3 regions of the Thainema salinarum CENA647 genome follow, and region 1 is predicted to be linked to each of the others. Evidence: predicted binding sites of a transcription regulator. Region 1 holds the regulator's gene; each other region holds the start of a gene.
What was found. The regulator NtcA, encoded in region 1, controls nitrogen genes in cyanobacteria. The targets are predictions, from matches to a motif close to TTTGTANNNNNNNNTACAAA.
Positions count from the first base shown of each region.

Region 1 (3,284 bases):
AATCGCTGCAGAGAAAAGCGGCTGCATTGCCCACTTCTTTTTGGGTTACAGTGCGGCGCAGGGGCGCTGTGGCTTCAACATGGTGAATCATGTCCAGAATGCCACCAACGGCAGAAGAGGCCAGCGTGCGAATCGGGCCAGCCGAAATGCCGTTGACGCGGATATTGGCTGGGCCTAGATCGGCGGCTAGATAGCGGACATTCATCTCTAGTGCAGCTTTAGCGATGCCCATCACGTTGTAGTTCGGAACTACTTTGACGCCGCCTAGATAGGTCAGAGTAACGATACTGCCGCCCTCGGTCATCAACGGCTTAGCGGCATTAGCCAACTGCACCAGAGAATAAGCACTAATATCTAGCGCGGTTTGAAATCCGGTGCGAGAGGTATCCACAAAGTTGCCCGTCAGGTCATCCCGATTGGCAAACGCAAGGCAATGAACCAAAATATCAACTCGTCCCCACTTTTCCTTTACCGCATCAAATGCCGCAGTTACTTGCTCATCGTTCTGCACATTTAAGGGGAGAAACAGGTCAGGATTGAGCGATTCAACCAGATCAGCCACTTTCTTTTCATGACGACCCCGCTCGTCCGGCAAGTAGGTAATGGCTAAATTGGCCCCGGCTTGATGGAGCTGTTGGGCAATGCCCCAAGCAATGGAACGATTATTGGCAATACCCGTAACAAACGCGTTTTTCCCTGAGAGATTTAGCATGGTCGTCCGTTTATGTCTGTAGTTCAATAGTCAACGTCTGTTCCCAATCCTCTCATGCCAGCTCATCAATTCGTGAGCGATCGCGATCGCAAATCATTTGGTCAGAAGAGTGGCTCAGTAGTCGGGCGATGCGCACCAACTACTTGCAACTCATTGCGCACTCTCAGAGTGACAAGGGATGGCAATATCCACACATAATCCAGTTTCTCCGCTTATGATTGAGGTGAATTATTGGCGTAAACCGAGAAAACCTTAGAAAATCAATCCCTATCCTTAAGAATATGTAGCATTTATCACAAAAAAGTGTTTCAAGAGTAGGTTTTAGTGGGTCTAATATATAGGCGTTGATACAGACGGTCTGTTTCGTCCCATACGTGTGGGTAAATACGTAAAACCAGCACAAACAGGTGGTAGGGCAAAGAGGTATGGTAGTGACGCAAGAGCGACCACTCGCGGATTTATTTAAGCAGCTCAGCGGCGGTATTTTTCCACCGGTAGTTGAGTCATTTGAACGAGGTAAAACCATTTTTTTCCCAGGCGATCCGGCTGAGCGCGTCTACTTTTTATTAAAAGGCGCAGTCAAGCTCTCGCGGGTCTATGAAGCGGGAGAAGAAATTACCGTAGCGCTATTGCGAGAAAATAGCGTGTTTGGTGTTCTGTCACTGATTACGGGCAATCGTTCGGATCGGTTCTACCATGCTGTCGCCTTTACTCCAGTGGAACTGCTATCGGTGCCGATTGAGCAGGTTTCCAAGGCCCTGGGTGAGCATCCGGAATTAGCCATGCTCATGCTGCAAGGTCTATCCTCGCGAATTTTGCAAACCGAGATGATGATTGAGACCCTCGCCCATCGGGATATGGGATCACGGCTAGTCAGTTTCCTGCTGATTCTCTGTCGCGATTTTGGCGTACCCAGCAAAGACGGTATTACGATCGATCTCAAGCTGTCCCATCAAGCGATCGCAGAAGCGATCGGTTCAACTCGCGTAACGGTGACCCGCCTGTTAGGTGATTTGCGCCAAGATGAGATGATTTCGATTCACAAGAAAAAGATTACTGTACACAATCCTGTCATTTTGAGTCGGCAGTTTACGTAGCCTGTGCGTCATTTGTTTATCGATCAGCGCAACACTGATTTGTCGTTGCCTTTTTGTTCTACAGTGAGCTTGTTCGCAATTGACCCCGAAGCTTGGCATTTAAACCTATGCTGGTAGAGGAACGTGGCTATATCTCACGTATAGATTGAAGCCGAGATCCTGACACTACGTCCATTGCGTCGATTGAACAGGCTGTTGCTGTAGGTTAACTAAACTCTTCCATGACCATAGGGTACGTCCTGATTGTGGCTATTCTCATTCTTGGCGGTGTGATCGCAACATTGGGCGATCGCATCGGCATGAAGGTGGGAAAAGCTCGGCTTACCCTGTTCAATCTGCGTCCACGGCAGACTGCGACATTGGTTAGCGTCATAACAGGCAGCTTGATTTCGGCCTCTACTCTGGGAATTTTATTTGCCGTCAGCAGCCAGCTTCGCAAAGGCGTTTTTGAGTTCGAAGAAGTGCAGACGGATCTGCGGGAGGCACAGACGGATCTCCAGCAGGTGCAGCGCGATCGCGAGCGAATCGAAGATGAACTAGAAGAAGCCCAGAGTCGTCAAAAGAAGGCGCAGCAGCGGCTGCAAGAAATTAATAGTTCACTCAACGCGGCAGTAGAGCGTCAGCAACAGACACAGGCACAGCTTAGTCAGACTCAAACAGAGCTACAGCAGAGCGAGCGCAGCTATGGTCAAGCCCAACGTCAACTGCGTCAGCTCTCTCAGCAGGAGCAGGAGCTACAGCAGGAAGTCCAGCAGCTTCAGACGGAACGACAGGCATTGATTGAGCGGGAACGGGAAATTCGGGCGCTGATTGAGGAGCGCGATCGCGAAATTGGCCAACGAGATACTGCGATCGCACGTCAGAAAAACTTACTGGAAGAACTGGAAGCCCAGCAGGATTATCTATCGACCGAGGTTAGACGGCTGGAGCAAGAAGCACAAGGACTGCGTCAAGGCAATGTGGCACTGGCTCGCAATCAGGTCTTGGCTTCGGGTGTATTTCGGGTTGAGCAACCCGAAGCAGCAGTGGATGCGATTCGCCAAATTCTTCAGGAGGCCAATCGAACCGCGCTTCGCGCCGTTTTACCAAACTTCAACGATCCAGAGCAGCAAATTATTTTTATTACGAACCCGGAAGTCCAGCAGCTTGTTGAACAGGTTGATGACGGACAAGCTTATGTAGTACGAATTCTGTCAGCGGCAAACTACTTAGTTGGCGAACCCTGCGTTTTGGAGGAGAACGATCCCTGTATTCAAGTATTTTGGGATGCCGTTCCCAATGACTTGATTTTCGACACAGGAGATGTTGTCGCGGCCACGCCTATTGAGCGCGAGAATTTAACGACTCAGGGCCTGCGAGAGCGATTGTATTTACTCTTAGCAACCTCGCAGTTTCGTTCTCGACAGGCTGGCGTAGTCGTGGACGACGTTGATGTGGCGGGGCGTCCAGAAACCATCTTTCGCTTTTTAGAACAG
Region 1 covers NZ_JBYJZJ010000022.1:751,701-754,984, reverse strand. Annotated here, with positions in the region: gene fabI (enoyl-ACP reductase FabI) at 1-712, opposite strand, end outside; gene ntcA (global nitrogen regulator NtcA) at 1,138-1,809, shown strand; gene AC286M_RS10095 (DUF3084 family protein) at 2,031-3,284, shown strand, end outside.

Region 2 (3,284 bases), 150 kb from region 1:
TCCCATCATTCATTTCACAATACTGAAATTTCACAATACTGATACCGGGGCACGTTGAAGCAACAGACATCGCGATAAACTAGTCAGATGGTTATTATTGAACACCATCAACGTTTATTCGCAGATAGACCTATGCCGCATCTGAATCCAACTACCTCTGACCACAATGGACGAGTGATCACAGCTGAGAAAATGGATTCACTTGCTATCCAGCAAATCAAGCATAATCGTCATCGGCAATCTTCAGACCTCCACATTCTGAGCGATGCGGTTCAGCCTCCCGATTTGGATCTAAATGCCGTCAACCAGGACGTAGATGGATTTTCATCAACTCAGCTAGTGCAGTGGGCTGCTGATACCTTTGGCGAGGGGTTAGTGCTGAGTACTAGCTTTGGTATCCAATCCGCCGTCATGCTGCACTTGGTCACATCCGTTGTGCCAGATATTCCAGTGATTTGGGTTGATACAGGCTATTTACCCAAAGAGACATATCAATTTGCCGAAGAACTATCCGAACGACTGCACCTCAATCTCAAGGTTTATCAATCTCCTATTAGTCCAGCTCGCATGGAAGCCCTCTACGGCAGGCTTTGGGCAGAAGATGATTTAGACGATCTCAACCGCTACGACTACATGCGCAAGGTTGAACCGATGCAGCGCGCCCTGAAGGAACTGGGCGCGACAGCTTGGCTGGCTGGATTACGCAGTGAGCAAACCAGTCATCGGCAATCCTTGGGCTGGGTAGCTCGGCAAGGCGATATCTATAAAGTGCATCCCATTCTCACCTGGAATTCACGCGACATTTATCAATACTTAACCACGCACGATCTGCCCTATCACCCCATGTTCGATCAAGGCTACGTCACGGTTGGCGATTGGCATTCGAGTCGTCCTCTCACCGCCAGCGATGAAGATGAACGAGATACTCGCTTCCGAGGTTTAAAGCAGGAATGTGGACTGCATCTACCACAGACTCCTGGCGAAGCCGATAGCCTCAATTCCAGCTCGCTATAGCATTGCCCTCAATGGCGCGTCTCCAGCCTCACGCCAAGCGCTAAAAATGCCTCAATTGTTAAGTAATTTAAAGGTTTGGAGCCCAAATTTGGCATTGCTGAGAATTTTTATTGATTCTGATTACTGAACCATACCTGTGCAGAGACTCATTCAAAATAGCTGAATCCAACTTAGATAGTTAATTTTGTAAGTTGGCATCTATCCCGCGAAAGAGAATATTTGTATCGTTAAATACAATTCTTGCTAGACCATCGGCCTAATATCGCACTCGGTGTACTTACGTGTATTTGACCTAACGATAGCTTCGTTGCTGAGAATTTAGAGATTTAGGTCAATCGCGTAGTGGTGAATGGCTGATTGAGTCAGGAGAGACGCTGCATGTCAAGTCAATTTGGTAGACGGAAATTTTTACTGTACGGGTCTGCTGCATTAGGAACCAGCATTTTGTTGAAGGCATGTGGGGCGAGTCCCGATGCAACGACAGAAGCTGAGTCCACAACTGAAGAGACAACTGGGGAAACGACAGGGGCTGCGCCGAGCAGTGGTGACACGATCAAGGTAGGAATTCTGCACTCCCTGAGCGGCACGATGGCGATTAGCGAAACGACCGTCGTGGATGCTGAGAAGATGGCAATCGACGAAATTAACGCCAACGGCGGTGTACTCGGCAAGCAGATCGAGTTCGTCATGGAAGACGGTGCATCCGACTGGCCAACCTTTGCGGAAAAAGCTGAGAAGCTAATTGACCAGGATCAAGTGGTAACGATCTTTGGCTGCTGGACATCGGCTAGCCGTAAGGCTGTTCTGCCCGTGTTTGAATCCAAGGATCACATGCTCTGGTATCCCGTTCAGTACGAGGGCCAAGAGTGCTCGAAAAACATTTTCTACACGGGTGCTGCGCCAAACCAGCAGATCGAGCCTGCGGTGGATTGGCTGCTAGAAAACAAAGGCAATCAGTTCTTCCTAGTGGGTTCCGACTATGTGTTCCCGCGTACAGCTAACACAATTATCAAAGAGCAGCTCACGGCCAAAGGTGGTGAGACGGTTGGAGAAGACTATCTGCCTCTGGGTAATACTGAGGTTACTCCAATCATCGCCAAAATTCGGGCGGCTTTACCCGATGGCGGCGTGATCTTCAATAGCCTGAACGGAGACAGCAACGTTGCATTCTTCAAGCAGTTGAAGTCAGCGGGTCTGACTCCAGACAAGTATCCTGTTATGTCGGTGAGCATTGCAGAAGAGGAAGTTCGCCAGATCGGTACAGACTTCTTAACCGGCCATTATGCGGCTTGGAACTACTTCCAAACCGTTGAAACACCTGAAAACGAGAAGTGGGTGGCAGATTTCAAGGCGAAGTATGGTGATGATCGGGTAACAAACGACCCGATGGAAGCCGCTTACATCATGGTTTACCTCTGGAAGCAGGCGGTTGAGCAAGCTGGAACAGCTGACGATCTCAATGCTGTGCGGACAGCAGCCTATGGTCAAACGTTTAACGCCCCCGAAGGCTTAGTCACGATGAACCCGAATCACCACATTTCTAAGACGGTGAGAATCGGTGAGATCCGCGATGACGGTATGTTCGAGATCGTGTCATCCACCGATGGCCCAGTTGATCCGCTGCCTTGGAACCAGTATGTTCCTGACACGAAGGGATTTGCCTGTGACTGGTCTGATCCGGCGAAGGGCGGTAAGTATCAGGCGGAAGCGTAGCGGGTAGTCTTCAACAGGTGATTTCAGTGTGCGAACAATTGCATACTGAAATCGCCGTTTTCAATATCGCTGTTTTGAGATCGCAGCTTGTAATTAGCTGCGACGCCGACATCGCCATTAGGAGATGACGAAAGAGGGATCAAGCTGACGGCTCTCCCTCTTTGTCAATCCCCTAACGTTATCTACAAGCTTTCTCCGGTCAAAAGATGGGCGATACAAACGATACAGAATTTGGTTTGAAAACCGCAGATTATTTTTTGGTAAACGGTTGGCAGGGCGTAGAATCCCAACTGTTCACCAAAACATAAGTCTGATTGTGATATGAAGTCCGCTCATGAAAACCAGTTTTATTTTTTGTGAAAGTTGGGCTGTGCCTAACTTTCACAAAAAATGATTTGAGTTTTTCCTAGTTGGATTTGGAACAAGGCATGGACTGAGCTGTCGTTGGCTGAGGGATGAGTGTGATTGAGCAACTGATTAGCGGAATTTTTAATGGTTTGGGAATTGGGGCAGTGCTCCTGATTGTGGCGCTGGGTTTGGCCATCGTATTTGGCCTG
Region 2 covers NZ_JBYJZJ010000022.1:906,127-909,410, reverse strand. Annotated here, with positions in the region: gene AC286M_RS10820 (phosphoadenylyl-sulfate reductase) at 133-1,014, shown strand; gene urtA (urea ABC transporter substrate-binding protein) at 1,459-2,727, shown strand; gene AC286M_RS10810 (ABC transporter permease subunit) at 3,189-3,284, shown strand, end outside.
Region 2: the regulator NtcA is predicted to act here: its motif matches at 1,233-1,252, upstream of urtA (urea ABC transporter substrate-binding protein).

Region 3 (3,284 bases), on a different contig from region 1:
CAGGGCCTGGTTGATTTCGACTACATGGTGAGAGAAGGTTCTGTCGCTCTCGTTGGCATCGGGGAGTCGATCAGCCGCCTGCTGGGTCGTAATCACCGCTCCCGAGGGCACATATTTACCGGAGGGAATCTCCACATCCTGAATCAGGGCGTGCATCATCACAATGCACCCGTGGCCGACCTGGGCATTAAATACCGTCGAGCGAAAGCCAATAAAACAGTCATTGCCCACATAAGCCGGGCCGTGGATCAACGCCATGTGGGTAATGCAGGTGTCGTGACCGATCCACACAGAGTAGGCTTGCTGGTCATCTCCTAGAACTCGCCCCTGCTCTAACCCGTGGATGACTACCCCATCCTGAATGTTGGTATTTGCCCCGATGCAAAAGGGAGCCCCTTCATCGGCGCGGATGGAGGTATTGGGAGCGATGATCACATTTTCCCCCAGGCGCACATCCCCAATCAGGCTGCACTGGGGATGGACATAGGCAGAGGCTGGAATAGTGGGCTGATCTGAGATCACGGTCCCAGGGCGTGGGTGGGGCGGGTTGATGACGCAGCGGCATGGTACTGTCCTCGGTTCACAGTTGAGTGGGATTGGGCACATCCCCATAGACGGTGGCGGGGTCAAAGGTCTTGGCGGTTTCCGTCAAGGTGAGGGTAATGGGCTGATTCCCCTGACTATCCCCCTCGCCAGGGAAAATCTGGCGATAAAAGCAAGAGCGATAGCCCACATGACAACTGGCTCCTGCCCCAGCCACCTTGACCTTCATCCACAGACAATCCTGGTCATCGTCAATCAGCAGTTGCTGTACGGTCTGCACCAGGCCGCTGGTGGCTCCCTTGTGCCAGATCTGCTGGCGACTGCGGCTGTAGTAGTGGGCTTCACCCGTTTCCAGGGTTTTCAGCAAAGCGGCCTCATTCATGTAGCCATGCATCAACACCTCGCCAGTGGCAGCATCCGTGGTGATCACCGGGATGAGCCCATGGGCGTCAAACTTAGGAGCCAGAAGCATCCCTTCTTCGACGGCTTCAACCGAGGTGCGGGCAGCAAAGGATGATGACATGGTACAGGAGACTGAACATGAGAATGATAATCATTATTGCATGATGAGTGACAGATTTTGACCTTTACAGTGGCCGCACTCTCCTCCGTCATCCCTTCTGCAAAAACGTCTATATGCCCTTTTTAGTGTTGGTTTGATCAGAATGGCGATCGCCTGAGTCCACCCTTCTGGATCAAAGAAACGGTTACAGCCAGCCGCCTCCCCAGGCCAGCACCAGGGAAAACCCGATCGCGGCGATCGCCTGCCGCGCCATCAGCCCCACCGCAAACCGCACCGACTGTTCGCGGGCAATGGTGAGTGCAGTGACGAGGCAGGGCAGCAGCACTCCGGCTAGGTAAACCCCCGTCAAGATTTGTAGCGGCGTCAGTACCGCTAGGGTGTCTGGTTCGGCAAAGAGCAGCAGTCCGTCTTTGCGAATGGAGGCCAAAATCACAGGTAAAGCGGCTTCTGGGGGCAGGCCAAACAGCCCCATCAGGGGGTTAATCCATCCCGCCAGGGCAGTGATGAGGCCAAACCAGTCCAACACGGAGGCGATGATCGTAATCACCAAAAAGATGGGGATCGCATTGGTGAAAAACTGGCTGAGGGTACCCTGGGTTTCGCGCCAGATGGCCGACTAGCGGGGCACTTCCAAAAACGTGCGCCGTTCAATCATCAGCGCGTTATGGGGGGAACGGGCGGCTTTGGGCGCAATCAAGCGGGTGTAGATCAGGGTGGTCAGGGTTAGGTAGCCCAGGTAGGGCACCACTAAACCGGGCAAATTGGCGGCGCTGAAGACCCCCAGGGTAGCCCCAAACTGGTAGGAACAGGCAGAAAAGGCGATCGCCTTCAACAGTAAGCTCCAACTGTTTAAAGATTCATGCCAGGAACTGCCCCGCACGATGCGGAAGCGATCGTCTCCGTCTGTGAAGTTGTGTTATCTAGACTACAAACGCCATTTGCATTCTGTAGAAAACTAATCGATGTTCTTGGGCCAAAATCCCTTTAGGAAAGACAGAATGGCTGAAAATCGTAAAATGCGTTGGCTGAAGACCTGGCCGTCTTTGTCTGTTGCCACGCTTGTTCTCTGTTTGATGGCGAGTTTTCTTCCCGTTGGCATGACCCCGGTGAGTGCGGTGGTGCCTCCGATTGAAAGCACGGTGCCAACGAGCTGTGGCAGTCGCGCCACCAGTCCTCGCCACTACGCAGTGGCGGCCAGCCCTGAAACGGTTCACTGGGGCTACTACAGCAAAAATCAGGCTCCGGTGATTTCCATTAATTCTCAGGACTACGTCACCCTGGAAACCATTACTCACCACGCGGGTGATGACTACGATCGCATGATTGCAGGCGACCCTGCCATCGAAAGCATTTACAACTGGACGGCTGAGGGCAAAACCGTGAGCGATCGCGATCCTGGCGTCCACATTCTCACGGGTCCCGTCTATATCTGCGGTGCAGAACCCGGCGATCTGCTGGAGGTGCGCGTTGTCGATCTGAAGTTGCGTCCTAGCGGTATGGATCCTACCAAAACCTATGGCTCTAACGCGGCGGCCTGGTGGGGCTTTCAGTACGACAACTACAAGGGAGATCCCAAACCGCGCGAGGTGATTACGCTGTATGAAATGGACGCTACAGGTGAGAAGCCGTGGGCCGAGGCCGTCTACCGCTACCAGTGGACGTCCCAAACGACCCCCGATGGGAAAGCCCATGACACGATTGACTATCCTGGCATCATTGTTGATCACGCCACCGTTACCGAGATTGAAGACACTCTGGAAGGGGTCAAAATTCCCCTCCGTCTGCACCTGGGCTCTATGGGGGTCGCTCCTAGCGAAGCCGATGTGGTCGATTCCATTCCGCCTGCTTACTTTGGCGGCAACATGGATAACCGCAACATTGGCGTGGGCACCTCCCTGTACCTGCCGGTCGCTGTGCCCGGTGCTCTGTTTTCCGGTGGTGATGCCCACGCGTCTCAAGGCGACTCAGAACTGGATGGCACCGCCATTGAAACCTCGATTACTGGCGTGTTTCAATTCGTTCTGCACAAGCAAGCCGACCTGGCGGGCACCATTTTGGAAGGAGTCAACTATCCTTTGCTAGAAACCCCTGATTCCTGGATTGTTCACGGCTTTACCTACCCGAACTATCTAGAAGCCCTGGGAGAAGACGCCCAGAAGGAAATCTATACCCTGTCGTCTCTCGATCCGGCGCTCAAGGATAGCTCCGCCAAGGCCCG
Region 3 covers NZ_JBYJZJ010000015.1:977,526-980,809, forward strand. Annotated here, with positions in the region: gene AC286M_RS06165 (RuBisCO small subunit-like domain-containing protein) at 1-522, opposite strand, end outside; gene hisI (phosphoribosyl-AMP cyclohydrolase) at 581-1,066, opposite strand; gene AC286M_RS06175 (hypothetical protein) at 1,251-1,613, opposite strand; gene AC286M_RS06180 (hypothetical protein) at 1,683-1,898, opposite strand; gene AC286M_RS06185 (acetamidase/formamidase family protein) at 2,065-3,284, shown strand, end outside.
Region 3: the regulator NtcA is predicted to act here: its motif matches at 1,979-1,998, upstream of AC286M_RS06185 (acetamidase/formamidase family protein).